Regions from separate parts of the Chryseobacterium sp. S90 genome, predicted to be linked through region 1. Evidence: riboswitches for the same ligand, from Rfam matches in the RefSeq annotation. Region 1 holds a riboswitch; each other region holds the start of a gene.
The links. A riboswitch is a leader RNA that binds a small molecule or an ion and turns the genes downstream of it on or off. The one in region 1 is predicted to bind cobalamin.

Region 1 (7,404 bases):
CATATTCTACGGAGGCTTCCTTAGCGGCTGCCACCATTGCTATTAAAGCTTTTTCTGTTTCTTCCCAGTGTCTTGTTTTCAGCCCGCAGTCAGGATTTACCCAAAGCTGATTGGCCGGAATGACGTTCTGGGCTTTTCTCAACAATTCAATCATTTCTTCTTTGGACGGAACTCTTGGGGAATGGATATCGTATACTCCCGGGCCGATTTCGTTCGGATATCTGAAGTCTGCAAAAGCATTCAGCAGTTCCATCTGAGAACGGGAACATTCTATGGTAATCACATCAGCATCCATATCAGCAATATTTTCAATAATATCATTGAATTCCGAATAGCACATATGGGTATGAATCTGTGTAGCATCTTCCACTCCGCTTGCTGAAATTCTGAAAGCTTCTACAGCCCATTTCAGGTAATTCTGCCAGTCTGTTTTCCGTAATGGAAGTCCTTCTCTTATTGCAGGCTCATCAATCTGAATGATTCTGATTCCAGCTTTTTCAAGATCCACAACTTCATCACGGATGGCCAGAGCAATTTGTTTACATGTCTCTGAACGAGGCTGATCGTCACGTACAAAAGACCATTGTAAAATTGTAACGGGGCCTGTAAGCATTCCTTTTACCCATTTTTCAGTCTGGGATTGTGCATATTGAGACCAATATACCGTCATCGGAGTTGGGCGGGAAACATCACCGAAGATTACAGGAGGTTTTACACAACGGCTTCCATAGCTCTGTACCCAGCCATTTTTCGTAAATACAAAGCCTTCCAGTTGTTCCCCGAAATATTCCACCATATCGTTACGCTCAAATTCCCCGTGAACCAATACATCTATTCCTATTTCTTCCTGCCAGTTGATGGTTCTCTGGGTTTCTTCCTTCAGTAAAGTATCATACTGCTCTGCCGTAAGCTCTCCTTTCTTGAATTTTGCTCTCCAGCTTCTTACCTCCGTGGTCTGTGGAAATGACCCGATGGTTGTTGTTGGAAATAAAGGAAGCTGAAGGACTTTCTGCTGTTCTTCTTTACGGATTTTGAAGGTATTGATCCTTTGTGCATCTTTTTCAGTAACAGCATTCGCTCTTTTCTTGACCTCATCATTATGAATAAGCGCAGATGTTCTTCTGCTTGCAATTGCTTTTTTATTTTCTTCAAAAGAGGCAAGAATCTGTTCATTTCCTGTTCCGGATGCCAGTTCTTTAAGTGTTACGACTTCGGCCACTTTTTGTTTTGCAAAAGCCAGCCAGTTTTTAATTTCCGGATTAAGAGTGATTTCAAAATCCAGATCACACGGTGAATGAAGTAATGAAGAGGAAGGAGCGATTAAAACTCTTTCAGATCCCAATTTCTCAACTGCTTTTCTGATGAAAGACAAAGATTTTTCAAAATCATTTTTCCAGATATTTCTTCCGTCAACTACTCCTAATGAAAGGCTTAAGCTTTCCGGAATACCATTCAGGATTTCATCCAACTGTTCCGGGTTTCTTACAAGATCCAGGTGCAATACATTCACAGGTAGTGATGCCGCAAGTGATTCGTTATCATTTAATCCTTCAAAATAAGTAGCCACAATGAATTTCAGTTTCGGGAAACGTTTTCTTATTTCGGTGTAAACAAAATAATAGGTTTCTTTGGCTTTCTCCGTTAAATCCAACGCTAGAAAAGGTTCATCAAACTGAATCCATTCTGCTCCCTGCTCCTGAAGTTTGGTTAAAATTTCAATATATACGGAAAGAAGATTTCCAGCCAGATCCAGCTTATCAAATCCTTCTTCTTTTTCTTTTCCTAACAGAAGATAAGAAACCAGCCCGATAATTACCGGTTTTGCATTGATTCCCGCTTGTTTTGCTCCTGCAAATTCATTGAAAATTTTATCTGAACTCAGTTTAAACTGCTGATTTTTATAAAACTCGGGAACGATATAATGATAATTGGTATCAAACCATTTTGTCATTTCCATTGCAGTGATATCCAATCCTTCTTTCTGGTATCCTCTTGCCATAGCAAAGTAAAGATCCAGCTCAGAGTTGTTTTTTTTAAGCACTACTTCATGATAACGTGTAGGAATTGCTCCCACCACAAGGCTCATATCCAATACCTGATCATAGTATGAAAAATCATTACATGGAATAAGGTCTATTCCTGCTTCTTTCTGAATGTTCCAGTTTTGGTTACAGATCGTTCTGCCTGTATTCAGAAGTTCTTCCAAAAGGATCTTACCTGACCAATATTGCTCGCAGGCTTTTTTGAGTTCTCTTTTGCTACCAATACGCGGATAGCCCAGAATGTGAGTTTGCATTTTTAAACTTTTTAATTAAACTTAATGGTAAAGTCCTTTTAAAATGCTTCGGAATGTTTTTACGGATAAAAATTTCAGGGATCACGATATAACAAACAATACAACTTCCCTCACAGAGAAAATGTATACATCCGATATATCATCTGTATGACCCAAAAGCTTCAGACCGCGAAAGCATTGTCAATTCAGTAAAGGCAGGTCTCCTGACTTGTAACGGTTTCCGTCATCCTTCCCGCTTTTGGCAGTGGATATGCAAGGACAGAAACCTTTGGCATGTTACTTACAGTTGCGCGACAGCTCGTGATTCTCACACGATTCCCTATTAATCTACGTTAAGTAAAACCTTTCCTGTTTGATGAAGTATCTCTAAGGAACTGTACTTTTAACGATGACAATAACCATCATTAAAAGTTTTTAATTTTGTGTAAAATTAACAATACAGAATAAACACACAATCAAATACAATTAATTAAGCAAAATAATCTTTTAAAATCATCAATAAAAGCATATAATTCTTTACATTTGACTGTTTTTATAATCTAAAAGAATATTATTCTGTGGAACAACTTGATGATAAGGATGTACAGCTGCTTAGGCTGCTCCAGAAAAATGCAAAACTGACCGTTAAAGAGCTTGCAAAGGAAGTGAACCTCTCCACTTCACCGGTTTTTGAAAGAGTAAAAAGATTGGAACAGGAAGGATTTGTGAAAAGATATGCTGCTGTTCTTGATGCTGAAAAGCTCAACCGTGGATTTACGGTTTTCTGTCAGATCAAGCTGAAAATTCACGACAGATCTATAGGCTATGACTTTGTGAAAGAAATTTTAGAAATTGAAGAAGTGGCGGAATGTTACAATATTTCCGGAGATTTTGATTTCCTTCTGAAAGTTCAGGTACGGGATATGAAACATTATCAGGATTTTGTGTTTAACAAACTGGGATCTGTAGATTCTATCGGGAGTACCCACAGTACGTTTGTTATGGCTGAGGTAAAAAACAATCATGGACTGACCATTTAAATAATGGAAAAACAGAGAATTGAAAATAGAAGATGATACTTAAGTTAAACCATGTTATTTCAATTCTCTGCCTTCCAGTTCATTAATTTCCTTTAAAGTCCGGGCTTCTTTTTTGTATGAATGCCCCGATTCCTTCATTATGATCTTCTGTTGTAAACAATTCCCCAAATAAAGCGGCTTCCTGCTTCAATCCGTCTGTGATATGCAGTTCAAATCCGGTATTTAGCGACTGTTTCGCTTTTGCAACGGCTACAGGTCCTCTTGCAGCAATTGTTTCTGCCAATTTTTGAGCTTCGTTCAGCAACTCTTCGGGAGCGAAAACATGATTGACAAAACCAAAGTCTTTACAGGCCTCCGCGGAATAAAATTCTCCGGAGAAAACCATTTCCCTTGCTTTGTATAATCCAATAGCTCTCGGAAGACGCTGGGTTCCGCCAAAACAAGGCAATAATCCTAATGTCACTTCAGGGAGTCCAAATTTTGCTTTTCCACTGGCAAGAATAATATCACAGGATAATGCCAATTCGCAACCTCCTCCCAACGCAAAGCCATTTACAGCGGCTATCACCGCAAACGGAAGTTCTTCAATAGCGTTAAAAGCTGTCTGCGCAACAATTGAAAACGCCTCTGCTTCTTCGGGAGTCATCTGCTGCATCGCTTTAATATCAGCCCCTGCAACAAAAGCTTTTTCTCCGGAACCGGTAATGATTAATACTCTGATATTTTTATCTGATTTTACCTGGTTAGCAAATGATTTCAGCTCCTTTAAAACCTGTTCATTCAAAGCATTTAAGGCCTGCGGACGGTTAATCGTCAGTGTTCCGATGTGACCGTTTTGTTGATATAGTAATGTTTCAAAAGTCATTTTTAGTTGATAGTTGATAGTTGATAGTTGATAGTTGATAGTTGAAAATTATTAAAAAGTGTTCACAGACAGTATTTTATATTCTGTTCAAATTTTTAAAGACCTCTGTTTAGAAATTGAATAATACTTGAAAAGTCTATTTTTCCGTTTCCGGATTCGCTCCACATTCTGTATAAATTCAATGCCGTATTGCCGAGAGGTGTGGATGTTTTGGTTTCCAATCCCGCTTCTGCAGCAAGGCCCAGATCTTTTGTCATCAGGTCTACTGCAAAACCTCCGGAGTAATTACGGGAAGCCGGAGCATTTTCCATCACACCCGGATAAGGATTATACACATCTAAAGACCAGTTTTTTCCGGAACTCTTCTGCATAATCTCACTTAAAATCTGAGGATTAAGACCATGTTTCACCCCAAGATTGATGGCTTCTGAAGTTCCGATCATATGAATGGCCAGCAGCATATTATTGCATATCTTGGCAACCTGTCCCGCCCCGGATTCTCCCGCATGGAATATATTCTGTCCCATACACTTGAGTATCGGCCGGGCTTTTTCATAGTCTTCCTGTTTACCACCAACAATAAAGGTGAGTGTCCCTGCCTGAGCTCCGGCAGTTCCTCCGGAAACAGGTGCATCTATCATCCTGCAGCCTTTTGAAACAGCAAGTTCAGCAACTGTACGGGCTGTAACTGCATCAATAGTACTGCTGTCAATCAATAATGTGTTTGGTTTCAGACTGCTTATAAACTCTTCTGAATAAAGATCAGCTACGTGTTTTCCTGAAGGCAGCATCGAAATCACAACATCTGCGCCCTTAGAGGCTTCTACAGCAGATTCGGCAGTCTGCCCTCCTTCTGAAACCAGTATTTTCAAAGCTTCTTCTGAAAGATCAAAGCCTATCACATGATGGCCTTTTTTGATCAGGTTAACGGCCATTGGACCACCCATATTTCCTAATCCTATGAATGCTATATTTGACATAATTTCTTAGTTTAAAGTTTAAAGTTGAGCGTTCAAAGCGTAATACTTAAATCTCCATTCTCAATTTTTCATTCTCCATTTTCAGTTCTTTAAAATAGGAATCTATCCATTCTTCTGTAATATCTTCCCATGTTGCGGGATGCCATTTCGGAGACATATCTTTGTCTACCAATAATGCTCTTACTCCTTCTGCAAAATCAGGGTGAATGCAGCATTGGCAGGATAGATTCAGTTCAGATTGAAAAACCTCCTCAAGGCTTAAATCTTTACCTTGTTTCAGTTGTCTGAAAATAATGTACGCTGAACTTGGAGATCCGGCTTCAAAGCTTTTCACACCGTTATTGATCCATTCATCTTTATCATTATAACTGATTAATATTTTCTTGAAATCTTCCAGAGAATCTACGCCTTCAAACTGTTTGATAAAAGGCTTATGTAATGCTGCCTGAGACTGAGGAATAATGACCTCTTTTGAAATATTTTCCAGGATATGGGAAACGGTTTTATGAGAGGTTCCATTCCAATCTGCCTGCTGAAGGGAATTCAGAATAGTTTCTTTTGAAGAGGATTCTATGTAATAATCTGCCAATCCTAAGAATTTACAATCTGAACCATCCAATCTTGCGCCTGTTAATCCTAAATAAACTCCATAAGCAGAAGGCATTTTATTCAAAAACCAGGTTCCTCCTACATCTGGGTACAGACCAATTGTAATTTCGGGCATTGCCAGTTTACTTTTTTCGGTAACAATTCGGTGTGAAGCACCCACCATTAAACCAATTCCTCCACCCATGACGATTCCGTGTCCCCAGACGATAACAGGTTTCGGATAGGTATGGATGGCATAGTCTACTTCGTATTCTTTTGAAAAGAAGTCGAAACAATCCTGTGGAACTTTTGTATCGTCTATTGCACGCTGTGCAATAATAGCATCATGTAACTTTCTCACATCACCTCCTGCACATAATGCTTTTTCTCCGGCTCCCTGAAGGAATATACAGACTACTTCATCAGAGGTTTTCCATTCTTCCAAAACGGCTTTCAGTTCTTCTATCATTTCCAATGACAGCGAATTGAGGGTTTTCTCTGAATTCAGGGTAATAATTCCGACCTTATTTTTTATTTCTGTTATAATTACACTCATGATATTTAATTAAAAATTGAGAGTTGAAAATTGAAATTTATTATTTAAAAGTTATCTAAACTTTAGACAACCACAAAAGTCACAAAAGTTTTTATTTTAAAATACTTTAATTCCCTTAAGTAAGTTTAAAATGATGCCGCAGAAAAGCTCACATAAGATGAAAATCAAAGATTCTACAGTAATGAAAAATCTGTTATCATCTTATTTGTAAAGTAGCTCCTTCTTCAAGGATCTTTCTTGAAATAACGAGTTTCATAATTTCATTAGTTCCTTCTACAACCTGATGTACTCTGGCATCACGCATCAGCCTTTCTACCGGAAAATCCTGAGTACAGCCATAGCCTCCTAAGATCTGAAGAGCATCATTGCATATATTGAAACTCATATCTGTAGCCAGCCTTTTGGCCATTGCACAGTAAGTAGTTGCATTAGTATCTTTGGAATCAAGCTTAAATGCTGCCAGATGTACCATTTGACGGGCTGCAACCAGTTCTGTCACCATATCAGCAATTTTAAACTGAAGAGACTGAAACTGTGCCAAAGATTTCCCGAACTGCTGCCGCTCATGCATATAGCGCTGAGCCTGATTAATTGCTCCCTGTGCTGCTCCTACAGAACAGGTTCCAATGTTGATACGGCCTCCGTCCAATCCTTTCAGAGCTATTTTAAATCCTTCCCCTAATCTACCTAAAAGATATTTCTCTTCTACCTCCACATGATCCAAAAATACAAAACGGGTCGGCTGCGTATTCCAGCCCAGTTTTTTTTCTTTTTCTCCAAAACTGATTCCCGGAGTATCGGCATGTACTACAAATGCACTGATTCCTTTGGTACCGGATTCCCCCGTGCGGGCCATGACAATTAATATATCACTTTCACCTGCTCCGGAGATAAACGCTTTGGTTCCGTTAATACTATACTTATTTCCTTTTTTTACAGCTGTCGTTTTCAAACCTGCTGCATCTGAGCCTGATCCTGGTTCGGTAAGACAATAAGAGCCCAGAAGTTTACCTGATGCCAGATCCGGACATAAGTCTTTTCTGATTTCATCATTTCCAAATTCATCGATCATCCATGAAACCATATTGTGTATGGTAATA
Region 2 (7,404 bases), on a different contig from region 1:
TTCCAAGATTTATAATTCATTCTGCCAAGAAAAAGGTGGAGCACGATATCGTTAACCTCGACAAGACTATTGTAAAGCTGCAGCAGGAGAAATTTGAAGTTGAAAAACTGAAATCCGATCTTGCAGAAAGAAAAGAGTCTGTAGAAGACAAGCGTGACAATCTTCAGAAACTGAATGACCAGCTTCAGCAGAAACTGTTCAATTTCCAGAAATTATATGAAGAGGAACACCGTAAGCTTCAGTTCGGGAATAAGATTGAAACGTTCATCGACAGCTATACAAAGGGAAAATCCAGGAAGGATGTTGTAAAAGACTTTGTAAAACTTCTTGAGCAGGAGAAATTCAGGAAATTAGGTCATGATAAGGATGAAACAAAACGTCTGCAGGTTGTTAAGAGAAAAATTACGCAACAGTTGAAAAAGGAGGAAGTGATTGAAAAAATTGCAGAAACCAATGAAAAACTGGAAGAACAGCGTAAAAGTGACCGTGCTATTTGGATGAAAATCGGACAGCGTGTTCGTATTACGGGAAGTACCAGTGTGGGAACCATTGAAAAGATTTCCAGAAACAAGGTAATTGTCAACTATGGAACCTTCAAGACAACGATTAATGCGGATGAACTTGAGAGAATTTAATTAATCTTAAATTAGTTAAAGAATGAACTCATTTACGCAAATACTAAGAGAGAGCACCAAAAAGGTACTCTCTCTTTTTTATTTTTATTTCTTAATGAATTTTAACCGGATTGCACTGTTTTTATCTTTCAATTGAATAAAATAAATTCCTTCGGATAAATGACTAAGGTTTACTTTATGATCAGAAACTTTTCCTTCACCTGCTTTCTGCCCCAGAACATTATAAATTTCATAATTGGTAGCTTCTGAAATTCCGGAGATATTTAAAATATCAGATGCCGGATTAGGATAAATTTCCGGTTTTACAGACTTCGCCGATTCTTCCACTCCTAGTGTTAAATTTATCAAGTCCACGCCATAATCTTCAACTTCTCCGTAGGTAAATGTGCTACAGGCATCTGCAGGCATTGTTTGATTTGTAACAACCCTCATGGTTACTCCACAAGTTGTCAACGCTGCCAGACTTGGAATCGTAAAAACAGAAACTGCCGGAGCAGCCTGAGTGATATTATTTGCTACCATAACTCTTTCTGTAGATTCAAAAATTCCGTTGGCATTAAGATCTATCCATGCTGTTACAGTTGTCGTACCCGGAGTACCGGTCCAGGTATTGGTTACTGAAAGTTTATTTCCTGTACTTCCGATATAAAACTTTACCCTACGGCTCAGATCACTTCTGTAATCTGTGTAATTGGAAGAGCCGGAATCGCTTATCATTGGAGATGCTATCCCGGAAGAAGTTACTGTAACGTTGGAAATATGCATCATACTTGTATCTGTAGAGGCACTAGAACAGTAATTCAGTGTTGTTGTAAAAAATATAGGGTTTGACCACATTCCCTGAGTAGTGCATATTTTTGCTACCTGCACTTCATAAACTGTACAAGGCTGCAGATTCGTAATAGTAAATGAATTTTGCCCCGGTGTAGGAGTAGCTACCATCCAGGTAGTAGTTCCGGGTAATCTGTATCTGATAAAATTATTCGGGGTATCCGGATCAGCAGTCCATGTAACAGTTCCGGAGGTAAGGGTTATAGCAGACATCTGAACACCGGTGGGAACGTTCGTATCACAGTAAAATAAAGATTCTGATCCTGCTTCTATTTTGTTTTCTGCCTGAAAGCTGGAAATCCCCAAAATAAAAGAGAATACATAAAGTAGTTTTTTTGTCATGTTTATTAGTTTTTAAATTCTCTTGAAAAATAGGGATTTTATAGAACATACCTGATATTTATACTACATATTATTGTATTTTTTTAATACTTTTAAATCATACAAGTAAAAAACATATCCATTCAAGAGAATATCACTGTCAAAACCTATTTCTTATCATTGTTTGAAACAAATACAAGATTTTAAAGAACTGCATCAGTATAATTATCTTCCGAAAAGCATTTAATTTATATATTTGGGGATCAAAAAAATTTCATAATGACTTTCATAAACAAAGCATTCTATATATCGGCCTTGAGTATTTTTTCTTTAGCCCTTGTAAAAGGACAGAATAAAGTTCCTTTCGGAGTGGTAAAAGCTGAAGAAGGATATGCCAATGTACGGGTTCATAAAGACAATTACAGGAAAATTGTAGACAAGATCCGTATGCGTAAAGGAGATGTATTTGTTTATGTAAAACCTGCTCCCGGAGAAACAGAATGGATCTGGATCAAATATCCTGAAAAACAGGATGATGATAAACCGTTTGTACGGCATGAAACACTTGATAAAGAAGGAATGGTCAATAAAGAACGTATTGCTTATATAGATCAGCTTCCGGCCTACACTCCTTCCAAATCTAAAAACGGAAAATCACTTATTTTCACAGATAATTCTGATCCGAAAGTCCCTACTGCCCAAAGAAGCAAAGTAGTAATTGATATCTACCCTTCCAACGCCGGCTATCGTAAGAAGGAAAAAGATGCTGAAGGAAAACTTCTGACTATCGATAAAGTAAAGCCCTGGGGAATCGGAAATGATCTTCCTGAAGGAATGACTGAAATCAAATCGATCAGGGTACAACAACCCGGAAGAGGTTCTGTCTTTGTAAGAGAAGCCATCAAAAACATGTTCCAGCCTACAATGGATTTTGAGAACATTGGTGTAACCTCCCTGGATACCGACAATATTTTCTTATACATGATAAACGGTTCAGGAGAAAACAGATACACCACACTGTGGACGATCAAGAAAGGGAGAGTAATCAGCCAGATTATTTACCATAATCCGGAATAAATTCATTATTTTTGCACCCGAAAAGTTTTAACGCTTATTCATCACAGAAATTGGTTCTGCATCACTGCAGATTAAAAGGGAACCGTGTGAAAATCACGGACTGTCGCGCAACTGTAAGTAACTGAAATCTTTATCAAAGATCCACTGTGCGAGGCATGGGAAGGAGATAAAAGATGTTACAAGTCAGGAGACCTGCCTATTTCTTTAAACAAATAACTTTCGCGATTTGAAGTTGTATTGATCTGATGGATTGTTTCAGGGGTTCTCTAAGTTCCTGTCATTATTCTGTTGTTTTAATATCGTTTTCATTTCGCTTTAATTAATAATGATATATGACTACAGAAGAAAGAATTGAAGCATCCGAAACCAGAATCTTTAAAGCGGTTTTCCCTAACACAACCAATCATTACGATACCCTTTTTGGTGGTACGGCCATGCAGCTGATGGACGAAGTAGCTTTTATTACAGCCACCCGATTTGCCAGAAAAAGAGTGGTAACGGTGAGCAGTGACAAGATCGATTTCAAAAAACCTATTCCTGCCGGAACTATTGTAGAACTGATCGGGAAAGTTTCCTACGTGGGAAAAACCAGTATGAAAGTAAATGTTGAGATCTATACCGAGCAGATGTATTCCTACGAAAGAGAAAAAGCCATTGTGGGTGATTTTACTTTTGTAGCGATTGATGAATTCAAGAAACCAATCCAGATACTATAAATAATAAAGCTTCGGGCGGCCAGAGGCCGCCCGAAGCTTATTCTATGTTCTTTACATTTTATTTCACCACTTTTTCCGTTTCCAGACTTCTGTTCAACAGCAGTTCAAAAGCCTCTCCCATTTCGTCCGAAGCTCTATTGATGGCATTTTCAAGCATATTTCGGATTTGTCTTTCTGTTACTCCGGCTTCTGTCCAGCTTTTTCCTGAAGTATGAGAATTTAAGATAAACGGCATAATTCTGTCAATCCCACAGGCAAAAATAGCATCAGGAGTTTTTTCCTCTTCAAACTCAAGCCACAGATTGAAAAACTCTGTACGCAAAGGTTCGTCCAGGATTCCGAAAATCTTTTGGGCAGATGCTTTCTCTCTCTCAAACTTTCCTACCATTGCTTTTTCATCAAAAATAAAAGTATCACCAGCTTCTATTTCTACCAGATCATGAATAGAAAGCATTCTTATTACTCTCAACAGATCAATATCCGCGCGGTTTTTAGCATACGGAAAAAGAACCTGAGCCAGAATAATAATCTGCCAGGAGTGTTCTGCTGTGTTCTCTCTTCGGGAATCATCAGCATTATAATTTCTTCTCTGTACATTTTTCAAGGCGTCCACTGCCAGGATAAAGTCGATTTCTTTCTGAATTTTCATCTTACTTTTTATTTCTGTTATATTGATCTGCCGGATATACCTTTGTTTTGGTAATCCATTTATTATTGATCTTTTCTTTGGTTACTACCCTTACCTGATCCTCATTGGTCATATCTTCCTCTTTTTCAAGCACCCTGTCCAGTCCTTTATTCGGAATAACGGCATATTCTGTTGTGAAAACCCTGCAGCATCCGGATTTACCATAGGAAATAAGACGTTTGCGTTTGGCATCTGTTTCAAAAAAATCAAAGCCGCTTGAGCCCAGATCTGTAAGTTCTTCACTTTTTACAAATGCCATTCTTGTACTGTTGAATACATACACATCATAAGAAGCCGAACTGTAATTTCCCATATTTCCGTTCCTTATCGCTATATCTTCGGTTCCGTCAAAATTAAAATCATCTATAATTACTGAACGCTGGTCATTTGTCAGAGGAATCAGTTTCCCCGGAATCAATTTTTGTCCCTGTTCCGGATTTAAAACAAGATTATCAGAAACAAAACTCTGTACCTTGCTGTTATTATTGTCAAACAATTCTACCGTTCCTTTTCCCCCACATTGGCCATCATTACAATTTTCTATATGGATGATTGCGTTATATTTATTTGATACATTTTTTACTTCAAACTGATATTGTCCGAAACATGCAGGCCCAAGTAAAACAAAAGCCGATAAATGCCTATACGTATTTAATAAATTCATGGTAATAGTAAATAGATTTAGGTGTTTTTTTTCCTAACAAAAATACGAATCATAATACCGATCTCAAAATCCCGGCCTTATTATCTGTAAGGATCTGAAGCAAATTAACAACCATTAAATAAAAGAGTCTTTAATGATAGAAGCTGTTTCCCGCTATACGCTCATACTCCTCGCACCACCCAGAAGCCAATCTGCTGTGGGGTAACCGCTGCTATCGGGGCTAGATGAAATAGTGAGCAATAAAATAATTAATGAATAATGAGCAATTAGTAATGGGTAATCTGAATTGTTTCTGAATATTTTTCTCAATCACATCAAAAATTTTAACAACTTTTCAACTATTTTTCACTTAAATTCATTTTCTTAAAATTCTCAATAAAAATTATTCAATTGATTATCAATATTTTACATTATTTATTTTAAAAATTCCACTACTTTGTATTGCATAATACCATTTTATTTACATATCTTTGTAATGTAAAATCGAAATAGGTACAACTAGCTAGGTTCCGAACTTCGAAAATTATATAACTAATTAACAAAACTTATCAAAGATGAATACCGAAAATACCAAAGCGCAAATGCGAAAAGGAATTCTGGAATTCTGTATTCTAAGTCTCATCAATAATCGCGAAATGTATGTTTCTGATCTAATTGACGAACTGAAAAAAGGAAAACTGGATGTAGTGGAAGGAACCCTCTACCCTCTTCTTACAAGACTTAAAAACGGAGAGTTTCTCTCTTACAGATGGGAAGAATCTACAGGAGGGCCACCCAGAAAATATTATCAGATCACAGAAAAAGGAAAACTTTTCCTGGATGAACTTCAAAACACATGGAATGAGCTGACAGCCTCAGTAAACCACATCACTCAACAAAATTAAAAAACAAAGCTATGAACAAGACACTCTCAATAGGACTCGCAGGTTTTTCTTTTACAATAGAAGAACACGCATATATAAAGCTCAGCGATTACCTGAACGCACTGAGAAGCTCACTGGATGCTTCTGAGGCAGATGAGGTAATGCATGACATAGAAATAAGAATGGTGGAGATATTCAAAGATTCTCTGGGAAAACGCGAAGTGATCAACGATACCGATGTAGAAAAGGTAATCGCACAGATCGGAAGCCCGGAAAAAATTGAAGAACAGGAAGAGGCTTATTTTTCTGAAAAAACATCTACCAGAAAGAACTATTCAGGAAACAATTATACCGATAAGAAACAACTGTTCCGTGATCCGGAAAAACAAAAAGTAGCAGGTGTTTGCGCAGGTTTAGCTCAATATGTAGGAATGGATATTACTACCATGAGAGCCATCTGGCTGGGAATTTTCGTCTTAGGAATTTTCACTGCTGCAATCTCTTCTTCATTGATCGGTCTTTTATATGTAATCCTTTGGATTGTACTTCCAAAAGCTGAAACAGCGGCAGATTTCCTGAAAATGCAGGGAAAGCCTATGAACTTCGACAATCTTAAGAATGAGTCTAATAAATTGGTTCAGTTTGCCAATGAATCTACTCAGAGGGTCGGAGAAATATACAACGAAAACAAGCCTTACATCAACAACGCAGGAAGCGGAGTTTGGAATGTATTCAAGTATATCGTAGGAGGATTCTTCGTATTGATGGCTGTAGGAAGCATTATCGGAGTATTTGTATTATTCGGTCTTTTCGGGATGGATACAGACTTTCCTGGTGCCAATGAAATCAGATTCTATATGGATGACCAGGGGCTTGATAAAGTATTGGCAGCCATGATGGTCATCGGAAGCTTAATTCCGGCAATCCTTTTCAGCTTATTAAGTATTAAAATATTCTCTCCAAAAACAAAACTGAGAAACATCGGATGGGTAGTAGGAGGTTTATTCCTTCTTCTGATCGGACTGGGAACTTATTTTGGAATAAGCATGGCTAAGAAAGACATGATCTACAGAGGAAGTAAGGAAGATGTAGAGAATGTAGCCATCAATACTATTTCAGATACAGTGTATGTAGATGTAAAGCAAATCAACATCCCTCAGAATTTTAAAGCTTACAATAATGATATTTATTCTGACAAAAGAACAGTTTTCGAAGAAGATTATATCTCAGTAGATGTAACAAGAAAGCCAGATATTAAAACACCTTATCTGATCATTAAAAAAGAAGGAAAAGGATACAATTTCCCAATTCAGCTGACAGTTCCAGTAGAAGTTGTAAACAATAAAATACTCCTTCCAAACTATATCAAATATCCATACGAGCACAGATTCAGAGACTATAGCCTTGACTATGAACTTGTAGTTCCGCAAAAAGCAGTGGTTATTTCAATGAATAAAAACCATATCCACATGGATGGTGACTTAGATGGAGACGGTATCAATGACGATGAACAGGACAGTGATGAAGATAACAACAGTGTAAGAATTGAAAAAAATAAAATCACGGTAAACGGTTCCAGTATTGAGTACAACTCTGATGATAAGGACAG
Region 3 (7,404 bases), on a different contig from region 1:
CTGCTGCAGTGAGAAATAACGCGGGAGGACATTATAACCACGAATTGTTCTGGACGGTTCTTACCCCTCAGAAAAATACACAGCCTTCTGCAAAATTAGCAAAAGCCATCACTGAAACTTTCGGAAGTATGGATGCTTTTAAAGAAAAAATGTCTAAAGCAGGAGCAGACCGTTTCGGTTCAGGATGGGCATGGCTTTCTGTAGGAAAAGACGGGAAACTGTTTGTTTCTTCTACTCCTAATCAGGATAATCCTTTGATGGATGTCGTAGAAGAGAAAGGAACTCCTATTTTCGGAATTGATGTCTGGGAACATGCTTATTATTTAAAATATCAGAACAAAAGAGCAGATTATCTTACCGCTATCTGGAACGTTACGAACTGGAAGGAGATCAGCAGAAGATATGACGAAGCTATAAGCAAAAAGTAGTCTGATGAAATTATTTTACAGCATACTTTTTACTCTTTATATGGTGCTAAGACCTTTGGTACCATTGGTAGAGTATGCTGTAAATTATGATTATATCGTTAAAGTTCTTTGTATTAATAAATCCAGGCCGGAGATTCACTGTAACGGAAAATGTTATCTGAGTAAAGAATTGGCTAAAACCAATGACTCAGAATCTTCACCTTTTCAGAAACTCAAAAACTCAGGACAGAAAATTCTTGATATCTATATCCTGCCTGAAGCCATAGAGATCACTACCACTGAAAAACGACCGTTTTTCAATTTCAACTTCACTTACGAAACAGCCTATTCTTTTCTGTTTCTGACCCATATTTTCAAACCACCGGTTTTTTAAGGTATACCATCACTATTCAACCACAAAAGTCACAAAAGCTTACATCAATTAAGAATCAAAGATTTTTAAAAGCTTAAGTGTTCTTATTGTACATAAAGCTTATCACTTAATAAACTTAAGTGTAAAAACTTTTGTGCCTTTTGTGGTAAAAAAAGAATGTTTTTGCATTCAAAAATTATAATTCAACTTAAAAAATCAACAATGAAAATTTCTCAATTTTTATCATTATTCTTTATTGCCTTTACTTTATTCTCTTTTGTATCCTGCGAAAGCAGCAGGGATGATGATCCGCAGGATACCACTCCCGGAAAACTTCAGATCAAATTTGAAAACGGATTTAATAATGTAGGAGATGTTGTCTTAAATCAGACGGTCCAGACTTCTTCCCAAGGACAAAAGCATAATTTTTCTGCTTTAAAATATATCATTAGCAATATCACATTGATTGACGAAGGCGGAAATGAATTTAAGTACAATGAAAACAATCCTGATAAAGGTGCTTTTATCGTAGATCAGGCCGATGCGGTAGCCGGAATCATCTACCTTAACCTTGACGGAGTTCCGAAAAACAATTATAAAAAAATAAAATTCGGATTGGGAATCAGCCAGAAAGCCTACTTGCTGGGACAGGACGGACAAGCTGAATTCTGGACAAGAGCCAAGCAGAAAGGATTGACATGGTCATGGGCTGCCGGTTATGTTTTTGTAAAACTGGAAGGGAAATATGGAAATGATGCTCCTTCCAAGGAATTTATGAACCATACCGGAAACATGGGAAATGTTGTGGCTAATGAGCAGGCTGATCTATACCGTGAAATCACATTGAACCTTCCAACGACAGCAAGAGTAACGTCACAAATTCGCCCTTCTGTTCATATTCTTGCAGATCTGAATCAGTTTTTGAGCGGAGATAAGGCTCTTGTACTTACCACAACCAATGATATGCTGATGGGTTCAAACCAACATCTGGTAGACGTTACCAATAATCTTACAAAAATGTTTAAAGTAGACCACGTTCACAATGATTAATGTTTTTGTTAAAACGATATTGGTTCTGCTTGTATTGTTCCTGAGTTGTATTTCCTGTTCTGATGAGGTGATCCAGCCGTTGGAAAAAGATGAAGCGTACAATCTGCAGTTTCCTTCTTATTTTCCGGAAATGACTTTTGATAAATCAATCAATCCGGTAACTAAAAATGGAGTAGAGCTGGGAAGAAAATTATTCTATGAAGGGAGACTTTCCAGGAATAATACTATTTCATGCGGGTTCTGCCATATTCAGGAAAATGCATTCACCCATCACGGGCATACCGTAAGTCATGGAGTAGATGATAGAATAGGAATCCGAAATGCACCGCCCATTCAGAATATGGCTTTTTTGAAAAGATATATGTGGGACGGAGTGATTCACAACCTTAATGAACAGCCGATCAGTCCTATTACAGATGTCAATGAAATGGACAGCTCCATACCGGATGCTATTTCAAAGATAAAAGATGATCAGAAGTATAAAAAGCTCTTCAGAGAAGCATATGGAGATGAAACCATTACTGGCGAAAGAATTTTAAAAGCATTATCACAGTTTATGGCTTCTTTAATTTCTGCAGATTCAAAATACGACAGATTCAAGCAGGGAAAAGAACAATTGACTTCAGCGGAATCTCAGGGAATGGCTTTGTTCGGGCAGAAATGTGCTTCCTGTCATAGCGGAGAACTGTTTACGGATGAGAGTTTCAGAAATACAGGAATGTATTACAATACGGAGTTCAAAGACGCCGGACGGTACAGAGTTTCTCTCAATCAGGTTGACTGGATGAAATTTCGTGTTCCAAGCTTGCGAAATGTAGAATATACAGCGCCTTATATGCATGACGGAAGATTTTACACCTTAGAAGCGGTGCTCAATTTTTATTCAGATCAGGTAGAAGATAATCCCAATCTCGATCCTCAGCTGAAACAGAATGGCCATACGGGAATTGCCATGAACAGCCAGGAAAAACAATCCATCATTGCATTCCTGAAAACATTATCAGATAAAAGTTTTATCTCCAATCCAAAATTTGCAGAATAATTTATAGAAAACATGAAGAAGATTATAGCAATACTAAGTTTAATGGTATTTAGCCTGAACCAGGCCAATGTGATTAGAGACAGCGTGTATATTGCACCGGAAAGCTTTAGCAGATTTGATTTTGACGATGATTGTGATGCTTGCGGCTGTGCAGCTGGTAACGGATCTTCCGGATTTGAATCTTTACTCAATCCACAGTTTATCGGAATCAAATACTTTGCACAACATTACAAAGCAAAGGAGAATTTATTTGTAAAAGACCTTACACAAGATCAATACTTCAATACTTTACAGCTTTGGGGGAAAATTCCCTTGACTAAAAAACTGAGTGTTTATGCAAGCCTGCCCTTTCATTTCCATGAAAAGAAAACCATGCAGGGAGATATCAAAATCAATGGAATCGGAGATCTGAATCTGATGGGAATTTACCAGCTGATGAATTCTAAAGATAATTTCCATCACATAAGCGGAGGCTTGGGAGTGAAAATTCCTTTGGGGAAATTTGATGAAAAAGGTGCATCCGGAGTTAATCCGAGTTTTCAATTGGGAACCGGAAGCTGGGATTATCAGGCGGCTTTGAATTATAAATTTCAAAAGAATAAAGTGGCTGTATTGGTCAATACAGATTATACGATCAAAACGGAAAATAAGAAAAATTACCGTTTCGGAAACCAGTGGAACTATGCTGCGACAGGATTTTATCAGGTTGCCGGAAACGAAAAGTCAATCTTTTCTGTAAAAACCGGAGTGCAGGGAGAAGTGTATGCACAGAATAAACAGTTTGATGAAGCGCTGCCCAATACTGCGGGAAGTGCTTTGTATGGCAAACTGGGATTTGAAGCTTCTTATAAAAAACTGAGTCTGGGAAGTGAACTCATGCTTCCTATGTATACCCATTTGGCAGGTGGTGATATTGAAGCAAAATCCAGATTCAGTATTTTCCTGAATATTGGAATTTAAAATAAACCCCTTTTTAATAATGTTAAAGCTCCTTCGGGAGCTTTAATTGTTTATGAATCATGAATTTAATTGGGGGTTAGGAATAATTTTTTATCTTTGCCCGAAATTTGGTGAGCCATAAAAAGCTCTTAAAAGGGAATCCGGTGAAAATCCGGGACAGACCCGCTGCTGTAAGCTCCACACCAAGATTTTTGAAGAATATATCCACTGTTTTTTAATGGGAAGGATTTCAAAAATGGAGTAAGTCAGAAGACCTGCCAGAAAATAATCGTTTGACGCTTTCGTGGAATAAAGCTTAGGACATCAATGATTCTGTGCAGTGACAGCTGTGCTTTGTCATTGTTTTCTTATACCATTAGCGTCATCATTATCCTAAATGAGCTAATGGCGGCAAAACTAATTACTTCTACAATTTATAAAGCTGTTTTCACAATACTGGTGATGACATCTCAGCTTTTATATTCCCAAAAAAAGAAAAATGATACGCTGAAGGAAGAATCCATCAAGGTGATCAGTCTCTACAAAAAAAATTTTAAAGAAATCATTCCGGCACAAACCATCCAAGGGGAAGCACTTGAAAGACTGAACAGTCATTCTGTAGCAGATGCGCTGCGGTATTTCTCCGGAGTTCAGATTAAAGACTATGGTGGAATAGGAGGGCTGAAAACCATTAACGTCCGAAGTCTCGGAAGCCAGCATGTAGGAGTCTTCTACGACGGAATTCAACTGGGAAATGCCCAAAACGGTCTTGTTGATCTGGGAAGGTATTCTTTGGATGATCTTGAAGAGATATCATTATACAACGGGCAGAAAAGTGAAATCTTCCAACCGGCAAAAGATTTTGGTTCGTCCGGATCTATTTATTTACAACCTAAAACTCCTGTGTTTAAGGGAATAAGGAGAACCAATCTTGTAATAAGAGCAAAAAGTGCTTCCATTGATCTTTTCAACCCGTCATTCCGATTGGAGCAGAAAATTTCAGACAGAGTTTCAGCCAGTTTCAGCGCAGAATTTATGCAAAGTGACGGAATTTACAGATTTCGATATGCCAAGAAATATCCTGACGGACAGCAGGCTTATGACACGATCGCAAAAAGACAGGATTCAGATATTAAGGCAAAACGTTTTGAAACTTCTTTAAATGGAACTTTGAATAATGGAAGCTGGAATATCCGTGGTTACGGTTACATTTCAGACCGCGGAATGCCGGCACCTATTGTGAACGGCCGTTTTGGAGGAAGAGGAGCGAGACTTTCCGATGAAAATTATTTCGTACAGGCCAATCTTCGGAAAAAACTGTTCCCAAAATTTGAAACACAGCTGAAAGCAAAATTTGCCTACGATTATACCCATTTTATGGATACCGTTCGTTCGCAATCTATTATGTATACGGATAATGTCTACATCCAAAGAGAAGTTTATCTTTCTTCATCCAATATCTATTCAATTACTCCCAACTGGGATGTGAGCCTGAGTGGAGATTTTCAGTACAATAATCTGGACGCCAATCTGGATAACTTTTCTTATCCTACACGTTATACTACATTAGTCGCTTTGGCAACAACCTACCAGTGGAACAGGTTTAAAATTCTGGGAAGCCTTTTGGGCACATTTACCTTTGAAGAAGTAAGAAAAAACAAAAGACCGGGAGATAGCAGAGAATGGAGACCCGCTGTATTTATGAGCTACCAGCCTGAAATAATTCCTGAACTTACCCTCAGAGCTTTCTATAAAAGAATTTTCCGACTGCCTACTTTCAATGATTTATATTACACGAATATCGGAAACACTTATCTGAAGCCGGAATTTACCAATCAGTATGATGTAGGATTTACCTACCAGAAAAACTATAACAATCATTTCTTTAAATCTTTTTATGCTAAAGTAGACGGCTACTACAACAAAGTACAGGATAAAATTGTCGCTGCTCCTAACGGAAGTATGTTCCGCTGGCTGATGATGAACCTTGGATTGGTGGAAATCATTGGTGCTGACGTAAATGTTCAGGCAGAAATGCAGTTGGGAAAAGTAAAACTGAGGCCATTACTTTCTTACACCTATCAAAGTGCAAGAGATATGACAGACCCTGAAGATACATTTTACAAAAATCAGATTCCTTACACACCATGGCATAGCGGATCATTTGCACTGATGGCCGATTATAAAGACTGGAGTTTCAATTACAGTGCAATGTATGTAGGAAAGCGCTATGATGTGAACCAGGATAATATTCAATACAATTATGTACAGCCTTGGTATACTCATGATCTCTCTGTTCAGAAGAAATTCAACTGGGCGGATCATCAGTTTAAAGTAAGCCTTGAAATGAATAATATCTTCAATCAATATTATGATGTAGTAATCAACTATCCGATGCCGGGAAGAAATTTTAAACTTATCCTAAACTTCACCTTATGAGAAAACTAAACTTTTATTTTCTGTTTCTTGCTTTAGCTTTTCTTACTGCATGCCGTACAGATGATATCATCGTCCGTCAGGAAGTAGTGGAAGGACTTCCTTCAGAAAATACAGCAATAAAAGGATTCTATATGCTGAACGAAGGGAATATGGGAAGCAACAAATGTACACTGGACTTTTTTGATTATACAAAAGGAACCTATTACAGAAACATCTATGCAGAAATTAATCCCAATGTGGTAAAAGAGCTTGGAGATGTAGGAAATGATATCAAAGTTTACGGAAGCAAACTGTATATCGTAGTCAATGTTTCCAATAAAATTGAAGTGTTAGATGCTAAAACGGCTAAACGTATTACTTCTATTCCCTTACAGAACTGTCGTTATTTAACCTTTAAAGACGGGAAAGCATATGCCAGCAGTTATGCAGGTCCGGTAGCAATCAATCCAAAAGCACCTAAGGGAAAAGTGGTGGAAATTGATACTACTTCTCTTTCCATCCAGCGTGAAGTGGTTGTGGGGTATCAGCCGGAAGAAATGGAAATTGTAGGGAATAAACTGTTTGTTGCTAATTCCGGAGGATACAAAGCTCCCGATTATGATAATACTGTTTCAGTAATTGACCTGAATACTTTTACTGAAATCCAGAAGTTAAATGTTGCCATCAATCTTCATCACATTAAAAAAGACAATTACGGTGATCTGTATGTAAGCTCAAGAGGAGATTACTATAACATTCCTTCCAGCTTATACCTTATAGATGCGGCAACGGGAATGGTTAAAAAAGATTTCCATCTCGCTGTGAGTGAAATGACAATTGTGAATGATAAACTCTATTTCTACGGAAACGAATTCAATTACAACACCCACAGCTATAAAAAGAGCTTTGGAATCATTGATGTAAAAACAGAACAGATCATTGCCAACAGAATTTTTGATAAAGAATACGAAACTGCCATTAAAACACCTTACGGAATTGCGGTAAATCCAATCACAGAAGACATCTATATTACAGATGCAAGAAATTATGTTTCTCTTGGATTTGTGTATTGCTTTGATAAAAACGGACATTTTAAATGGAAAACAGAGGGCGGAAATATTCCGGCTCACTTCACCTTTTTATACAAATAATTAAACTTTAAGAAATGAACAGAA
Region 4 (7,404 bases), on a different contig from region 1:
AATACATTGAGATTTTCTTCTTTACCTATCCGCGCTAAATCATCAATAAGACTTTGTTTGTATTGCAGAGGCAGATTACAATCAATTCTGGCAGCGTAATTTTCTGCATTGCTTTTCCTGAAGTCAGAACCAACCATCTGAATGAAACGGTGTTCTATATTTTTGAATTCTTCTTTTTCCGGAGCATAACTTTTGCTGGATTGGATGGTAAAAGGAATACTGGAATCTATCAATTCAGCATGTTCGCGAATCAACAGTTCTTCTATTTCTTTTGCCATTTGAAAATGAAAATCAAAGAGCTGATAATCTCCGATATTGATGATCAGCTGGTTTTCATTGATATTCAAGTGCAGATAAGTTTTTTTGAAATGCTCTTTCAATGTTGCCAGCTTTCCGATAAAATCATCCATATTTTCTACCTGAACTCTTGCTGCCAGTTCTGCTGGATTATCAGCATGTCCGCCATATCCCGGATAAAATTTGAAGAATTTAAAGTCATATAAATCATTTGGAAATTTGAAATACCAGTATACGCCTAAAATCATGGAAGATTGATTGATGAATTGTACAATAATCAAAATTAAATAAAATTTCACACTCCAAAACTTTCAAAACCCTTAAATTTGTTGTCAATAAAAATTTACTTGGATGCTTAGGAACATTTCAATTGCGGCAGCTACTTTTTTGTCCGTAGTTACAATCAATGCACAGAAGAACAAAAATACCCAACTGGAAAGACCCAAATTAGTTGTAGGTCTGGTAGTAGATCAGATGCGTTGGGACTATTTATACCGTTTTTATGGTAAATATGGAAATGACGGTTTCAAAAGACTTTTGAATACAGGATATTCTTTAAATAATGTACACATTCCTTATGTTCCTACCATTACAGCTTTGGGACACACGTGTATCTACACAGGTTCAGTACCGGCTATTCACGGAATTGCAGGAAACGACTGGACAGATAAAGAAACCGGGAAAGGAGTTTACTGTACTGCAGACGAGAGCGTTCAGCCAGTGGGAACAACCAATGTAAAAACCGGAAGCCATTCTCCAAAAAATCTTTGGTCTACTACGGTGACTGACGAATTGAGATTAGCAACCAACTTCCAGGGAAAAGTAATCGGAGTTTCTTTGAAAGACCGTGCTTCTATTCTTCCTGCAGGGCATACTCCAAACGGAGCTTTCTGGTTTGATGACAGCACAGGAAATTTCATTACAAGTACATGGTATATGAATGATCTTCCTCAATGGGTAAAATCATTCAACTCTCAGAATCTTCCTGAAAAATTAGTAGCCAACGGTTGGAACACCTTACTTCCAATCAATCAATATACGGAAAGTGCACCGGACAATTCTTCTTGGGAAGGACTGCTGGGAAGTGCAAAAACACCTACTTTCCCCTACAGTAATTTAGCAAAGGATTATCAGGCTAAAAAAGATAATATCCGTTATACACCTTTTGGGAATACGCTGACATTGAAGTTGGCAGAAGCTTCTGTAGAAGGTGAAAAACTGGGTGGAGATAATATCACAGACTTCTTAGCGATCAACCTTGCATCTACTGATTATGCAGGTCATAAGTTCGGACCGAATTCTATTGAGGTAGAAGATGTTTATATCAGATTAGATCAGGATTTAGCAGAATTCTTCAATTATCTGGATGCTAAAGTAGGAAAAGGTGAGTATACGGTTTTCCTTTCTGCAGACCACGGTGGAGCGCATTCTGTAGGATTCCTTAAAGAGCATAAAATCCCGACAGGTTTCTTTGGTGAAGATGCAGAAAAAAATCTGAACCAAAAACTGAAAGATAAATTTGGAGCTGATAAACTGATCAATGCGATTGATAACTATCAGATTTATTTTGACAGAAAAGTATTGGCTGACAGTAAGCTTGAATTGGATGATGTAAGAAACTTTGCTGTAAAAGAAATTGAGAAAGATCCTACGGTTTTATATGCAGTTTCTGTAGATAAAGTTCAGGAGGCAAGTATTCCGGAACCCATCAAACAAAGAATTATCAACGGGATCAACAGACAGAGAAGTGGAGATATCCAGTTGATTTCTCATGATTCTATGCTTCCTCCATATTCAAAAACAGGAACTACCCACAGTGTTTGGAATTCTTATGATTCACATATTCCATTGATCTTTATGGGTTGGGGAGTTAAGCAGGGAGAAAGTAACAAAGCTTATCACATGACAGATATTGCACCTACGGTATCTTCCCTATTGAAAATTCAGTTTCCAAGTGGAAATGTAGGAAACCCAATTACAGAAGTTATTGGTAAATAATTGCATACGATTATTCTATGATACATGGCTGCTTTCAACCGAAAGCAGCTTTTTTTGTGAGTTATTGCTTCAAATTTTCAATCTGATACACTCTCATCTCACTTTTTGGCAAATACATATAAAAAACTATCTTTGCAAAAATTTTGGTTTCCAGTATTTTGGAATGAAAAGGGAATCGGGTGTAACTCCCGGACTGTCCCCGCAACTGTAAATCGCAATAAAAGTTTCTGCAAACAGCCACTGTCTAAAACGGGAAGGAGCAGAATGCGAAAGTCAGGAGACCTGCCGGAATTATAATAAAAAAACATATTGCTTTCGGAGGAAAAGTAAAAGAGTATGGATATAAAAAGATCTTTAGTACTGCTTTTTTCATCTTATGGCTGTTTTCTTTTTGGACAAGAGAAAACCATTGACACTATTTATGTCTTCGACAACCAGATGAATAGGGTGAAACTTTTTCATCCCGTAAAAATAATTTCGGCAGAAGAGGCCGAGAAAAACTCCAGTAATCTTTCTGAACTTCTGAGATTTCAGTCACAGGTATTTATCAAAGAAAATGGCCGTGGAGCTGTTTCTTCACCTTCTTTCAGAGGAACTACTGCCCAGCAGACCGCCTTTGTATGGAATGGGATTAATATCAACTCCAGCTTCTTAGGACAGGGAGATATCAATAATATTGCTTTGTTCGGATATGACCAGATCGGTATAAAAGCCGGCGGAGGAAGTGTAGTCTATGGAAGTGGTGCTATCGGGGGAAGTATTCACCTTAATAATACGCTTGATTTTAATAAAGGCTTCCATGGTTCTTTATTTTCTGAAGTTGCTTCTTTTAATACCTATAATAATTTTGTAAAAGGTTCTTACAGCAATGATAAGTTCAGTTTTAAAGCTTCAGGAAATTATTCTGTAAGCGAAAATAATTATGAGGTAAGTGATCTGAATTACATCAACAGAAATGGGAATTATTACAATACAACCTTCAATGTAGGAGCATCCTATAAATTGACGGATGATCATAAAATTTCGTGGCAGAGCCAGTTCTTTGATTCTTCACAACATTATCCAGTGTATGAAGAAACGGGAACAAAAACAAAATATAAAACACAAAGTATAAGAAGCCTTCTTTCCTGGGACTGGAATAAAACAAAGTTCAGCAACTCTTTTAAAGCTGCTTATACAGAAGAAAATTTTCAGTATTTCGGTTTGCTAAACCTGCCTAAATCCAGTGGCGGAACAGGGAAAAATTACATCTTTAAAAATGATTTCAATTACTTCCTGAATTCTAAGTGGAATTTTAATATTATCGGAGAATTTCAGATCAATAAAGGAGAAGGATATGCGAGCGGAATATCCAATGTCAGCAGAAATGTTGGTTCCGTTTCCGGATTGTTGAGGTATTTTGCAACTAAAAACCTGCGTTTTGAAGGTGGATTCAAGAAAGATTTTGTAGAGGATGTGAAGTCACCGTTTATGTATTCATTCTCCGGAAAATGGAGTGCTGCAAAATGGTATGATGTAAGCGTTAATGTGTCAAAAAACTTCAGATATCCGTCATTTAATGATATTTATTATGAACCGGGAGGAAATAAAGAGCTGAGACCGGAAACCTCTACTCAGGTAGATATGACTAATGAGTTCAAAGTAGGGGATTTCAGACTTACTTTGTCTCCGTATTATATGAACATTACAGATCTTATTGCATGGCTTCCTACGGCCAAAGGATACTGGCAGGCATTCAATGTCAATAAAGTTGAATCTTTCGGATTAGAATCTCAGCTGTCTTTTAGTAAACAATTGGGTAATCATAAATTCAGAGCGAATGCAGGATATTATTATGCAAGATCCATTGATAAAGAAACGCAGCTTCAGAGGCCTTATGTGCCTATGCATAGAGGAAGTGCCAATATAGATTATGAATACAGTTTCTTTAAGTTTTTTGCACAGGGATTACTGAATGGTGTTACCTATACCACAAGTGATGAAAAGAGATCAGATGCCATAGATCCTTATTTTCTTTTGAATATGGGTGTTTCAGCAACTTTAGCGAAAAAATATACCTTAGGATTTAAAGTGAATAATGTAACAAATACCTACTATAAAACGGTTTCTTTTTATCCTTTACCGAAAAGAAATTATAGTGTATATGCAGCAATAAATTTTTAATAAATTAAAATTGAATAAATTATGAAAATAACTAAACTTTTAACTGTACTATTTGCAGTAGTGTTATTATTTAACATGTCTTCATGTACAAGCGATTCCGCTGAATTTGAAGTTTCTCCGATTACTTACCAGAACGGGTATTTCATAGCTAATGAAGGTAACTTCAACAGTCAGGGGGCTAAAGTAACATTCCTGACAAGAGATCTGAGCCTGAAGCAGGATGATGTATATGGTTATAATAACAATAAAGAAATTCTGGGTGATGTTCTTCAGACCATTGGTCTTAACGGAAATAAGGCTTATCTTGTGATAAATAACTCAAACAAAATTGTTGTAGTAGACCGTTATACATTTAAAAAGCTAGCCGTAATTACGGATCAGATTGATAATCCAAGAGGAATTACTTTTGCTAATGGCTTTATCTATGTTTCCAACCTGAACTTCTCTACGAATGCAACAAGCGTAACCAAATATAAAGCTTCTGACAATTCATTTGTAAGCAAAATCACTATGACAGGTGGGGCTGATAAAACAGTAGAAGCAGGTGGAAATGTTTTTGTACAGAATGCTACGTCAGGATTCGGAAATATGATTACCTATATCAATACTTCTAATGACAGTAAGACTGAAATTACGGTTCCGAATGGTAAAATTAACAGTACTATTTCATACAAATCTAATGTTTACACAGTTTCTTCAACAACTGCAAATTCTTATGTCTATAAAATTTCAAGCACAGGAGCAATAACTCCGGTAGTAACACTGACAGGAATTCCAAACGCTACAAACCTTCAGATTGATAATGATAAGATCTACTTCAGTTCTGCAGATAAAGTATATACAACAAGTTTAGCTACACCAACCGTTCCTACAGCTCCATTGTTGACAGCTGCAGATGGTGGCCCTTATTTTACGCTTTATGGATTTAATGTTATTGATGGAAGAATCTTCGCGTCAGATGTTAAGCAATTTACAGCAGAAAGCGAAATGGTAATATATTCAGCAACTACGGGTAGCAAAATGAGTTCTCTTAAAACAGGAGGTCTTGGTGCTAACGGTACTTTTCTGAATCCATAATACTTCACAGTATAAAAAATAATTTTTTTATTTTTCCATTTTTTTTTTTTTTTTCGCGCTGCTTGGAAAAAAACCCGGCTGTTTTTTTTTTCGGGGGAGAAAAAAAAAATGGTGGGGGGAGGAAACCCCCCCCCGCGATTTTTATTATTTATCAATTGAATTATAGTGTCAGTCCCAGTTTTTCCGCCTCAACAATCACAAATTTTGTGGCTTCTTCTTTTTCATTGGGAATTTCGCCTTCAAGAATAGCTTCTTTAACTTTCTCTTTTAAGATACCGATTTCGCGGCCAGGCTTAAGGTTAAACATTTCCATGATCTCTTCACCGGTAATAGGGGGCTGGAAGTTTCTTACCTGATCTTTTTCCTCCACTTCTTTGATCTTCACGGCTACATATTCAAAGTTTCTTTTGAATTTTTCCTGTTTCTTAGAATTCTTAGTCGTAATATCAGCTTTGCAAAGAGTGAAAAGATCTTCCAGATTTTCTCCGGCATCAAATAAAAGTCTTCTCAATGCAGAGTCTGAAGCATCATCAGTAATCAGAGCAATAGGTCGGGATGAAAGCTTTACCATCTTCTGAACATATTTCATGTCACTTCCCAATGGTAACTTCAATCGCTGGAAAAGTGTCTTGGTCATTTTTGAACCTAAAAATTCATGTCCGTGAAAGGTCCATCCTGTTCCTTCTACAAATTTTTTCGTAGGGGCTTTACCAATATCATGAAGCAAAGCAGACCAACGGAGCCAAAGATTATCGGTATTCACAGAAATATTATCTACTACTTCCAACGTATGGTAAAAGTTATCTTTGTGTGTTTGTCCTTCCACTTCTTCCACTCCTTTCAATTCTATCAGTTCCGGAATTATCAGCTTCATAAGACCGGTTTGTTCCATCAGCCTCAGTCCGATAGACGGTTTTTCAGACATCATGATTTTGTTGAATTCTACCATGATTCTTTCCATCGAAACAATCTTGATTCTTTCTGCTTCCTGCTGGATAGCCTGCAGAGAGTTCTCCTCAATTTTAAAATTTAAAGTTGAAGCAAAACGAACGGCTCTCATCATCCTCAACGGATCATCAGAATAGGTTTGAGCAGGCTCTAAAGGAGTCCTTAAAATACCTTTTTCAAGATCATCAACCCCATTGAAGGGATCAATAAGTTCTCCGAAATTATCTTTATTTAAAGAAATAGCCATCGCATTGATGGTGAAATCTCTTCTTTTCTGGTCATCTTCCAGGCTTCCGCCTTCTACTTCAGGTTTTCTGCTGTTTTCAGTATAGCTTTCTTTTCTCGCTCCCACAAATTCCAGATCAAGGTCTTTATACTTGATCATTGCCGTTCCATACGTTTTGAATACGGAAACTTTTAATTTAGGATCTATATCCTGAGCTACACTCTGGGCAAGCTCAATACCACTTTGTTCGGTCACAAAGTCTATATCTGTGGAAGCTTTTCTTTTCATCAGAAGGTCACGAACATAACCGCCCACAATATATACGGACTGGTTATTCCTTTCTGCTGCTTCAGAAATTATTTTAAAAAGTTTTAAATTCTTATTTTGATTAAGATTAATTATCATCGTTAATAATAGTGTCAATTTCTACCAATGTTACTCATTAATCGTAATGAGCGTACATTCTACTAATTTTTCCGTCTTCATTAAAAAACATGACTTCAACAGCATGTTTATCCATGATCGACTTATAAAATAATGCTGCGGAACCTACTCCTGCCGTGGAATGAATAAGATCAAAATGAAGATCCGGAAACTTATCCAGGGCCTTACTCCAATATTCACGGACGGCTTCTTTTCCCTTTAAAGAACTTTCTTTACCTCCTGTAGCCATAGCAATCATGGGAGTTGTAATC

Region 2: it holds a riboswitch for cobalamin, as region 1 does, so the genes downstream of both, ACLMCG_RS09215 (acyl-CoA thioesterase) here and metE (5-methyltetrahydropteroyltriglutamate--homocysteine S-methyltransferase) in region 1, are expected to answer to the same signal.
Region 3: it holds a riboswitch for cobalamin, as region 1 does, so the genes downstream of both, ACLMCG_RS13855 (TonB-dependent receptor plug domain-containing protein) here and metE (5-methyltetrahydropteroyltriglutamate--homocysteine S-methyltransferase) in region 1, are expected to answer to the same signal.
Region 4: it holds a riboswitch for cobalamin, as region 1 does, so the genes downstream of both, ACLMCG_RS08520 (TonB-dependent receptor plug domain-containing protein) here and metE (5-methyltetrahydropteroyltriglutamate--homocysteine S-methyltransferase) in region 1, are expected to answer to the same signal.

The regions. Positions count from the first base shown of each region.
Region 1 is NZ_JBLGCX010000001.1:850,205-857,608, forward strand. Features, by position in the region: gene metE (5-methyltetrahydropteroyltriglutamate--homocysteine S-methyltransferase) at 1-2,296, opposite strand, end outside; cobalamin riboswitch at 2,472-2,658, opposite strand; gene ACLMCG_RS03930 (Lrp/AsnC family transcriptional regulator) at 2,854-3,315, shown strand; gene ACLMCG_RS03935 (enoyl-CoA hydratase/isomerase family protein) at 3,398-4,180, opposite strand; gene mmsB (3-hydroxyisobutyrate dehydrogenase) at 4,276-5,160, opposite strand; gene ACLMCG_RS03945 (enoyl-CoA hydratase/isomerase family protein) at 5,207-6,304, opposite strand; gene ACLMCG_RS03950 (acyl-CoA dehydrogenase family protein) at 6,501-7,404, opposite strand, start outside.
Region 2 is NZ_JBLGCX010000002.1:318,587-325,990, reverse strand. Features, by position in the region: gene ACLMCG_RS09230 (endonuclease MutS2) at 1-635, shown strand, start outside; gene ACLMCG_RS09225 (GEVED domain-containing protein) at 720-1,808, opposite strand; gene ACLMCG_RS09220 (hypothetical protein) at 2,067-2,864, shown strand; cobalamin riboswitch at 2,899-3,079, shown strand; gene ACLMCG_RS09215 (acyl-CoA thioesterase) at 3,197-3,580, shown strand; gene ACLMCG_RS09210 (HD domain-containing protein) at 3,639-4,229, opposite strand; gene ACLMCG_RS09205 (XAC2610-related protein) at 4,231-4,932, opposite strand; gene ACLMCG_RS09200 (PadR family transcriptional regulator) at 5,487-5,816, shown strand; gene ACLMCG_RS09195 (PspC domain-containing protein) at 5,828-7,404, shown strand, end outside.
Region 3 is NZ_JBLGCX010000004.1:410,541-417,944, forward strand. Features, by position in the region: gene ACLMCG_RS13830 (superoxide dismutase) at 1-428, shown strand, start outside; gene ACLMCG_RS13835 (hypothetical protein) at 433-801, shown strand; gene ACLMCG_RS13840 (MbnP family protein) at 1,003-1,830, shown strand; gene ACLMCG_RS13845 (cytochrome-c peroxidase) at 1,823-2,872, shown strand; gene ACLMCG_RS13850 (transporter) at 2,885-3,832, shown strand; cobalamin riboswitch at 3,924-4,109, shown strand; gene ACLMCG_RS13855 (TonB-dependent receptor plug domain-containing protein) at 4,217-6,250, shown strand; gene ACLMCG_RS13860 (YncE family protein) at 6,247-7,380, shown strand; gene ACLMCG_RS13865 (cell surface protein) at 7,395-7,404, shown strand, end outside.
Region 4 is NZ_JBLGCX010000002.1:168,380-175,783, forward strand. Features, by position in the region: gene ACLMCG_RS08510 (hypothetical protein) at 1-545, opposite strand, end outside; gene pafA (alkaline phosphatase PafA) at 649-2,295, shown strand; cobalamin riboswitch at 2,423-2,600, shown strand; gene ACLMCG_RS08520 (TonB-dependent receptor plug domain-containing protein) at 2,632-4,458, shown strand; gene ACLMCG_RS08525 (YncE family protein) at 4,480-5,535, shown strand; gene ACLMCG_RS08530 (CCA tRNA nucleotidyltransferase) at 5,696-7,114, opposite strand; gene ACLMCG_RS08535 (nuclear transport factor 2 family protein) at 7,152-7,404, opposite strand, start outside.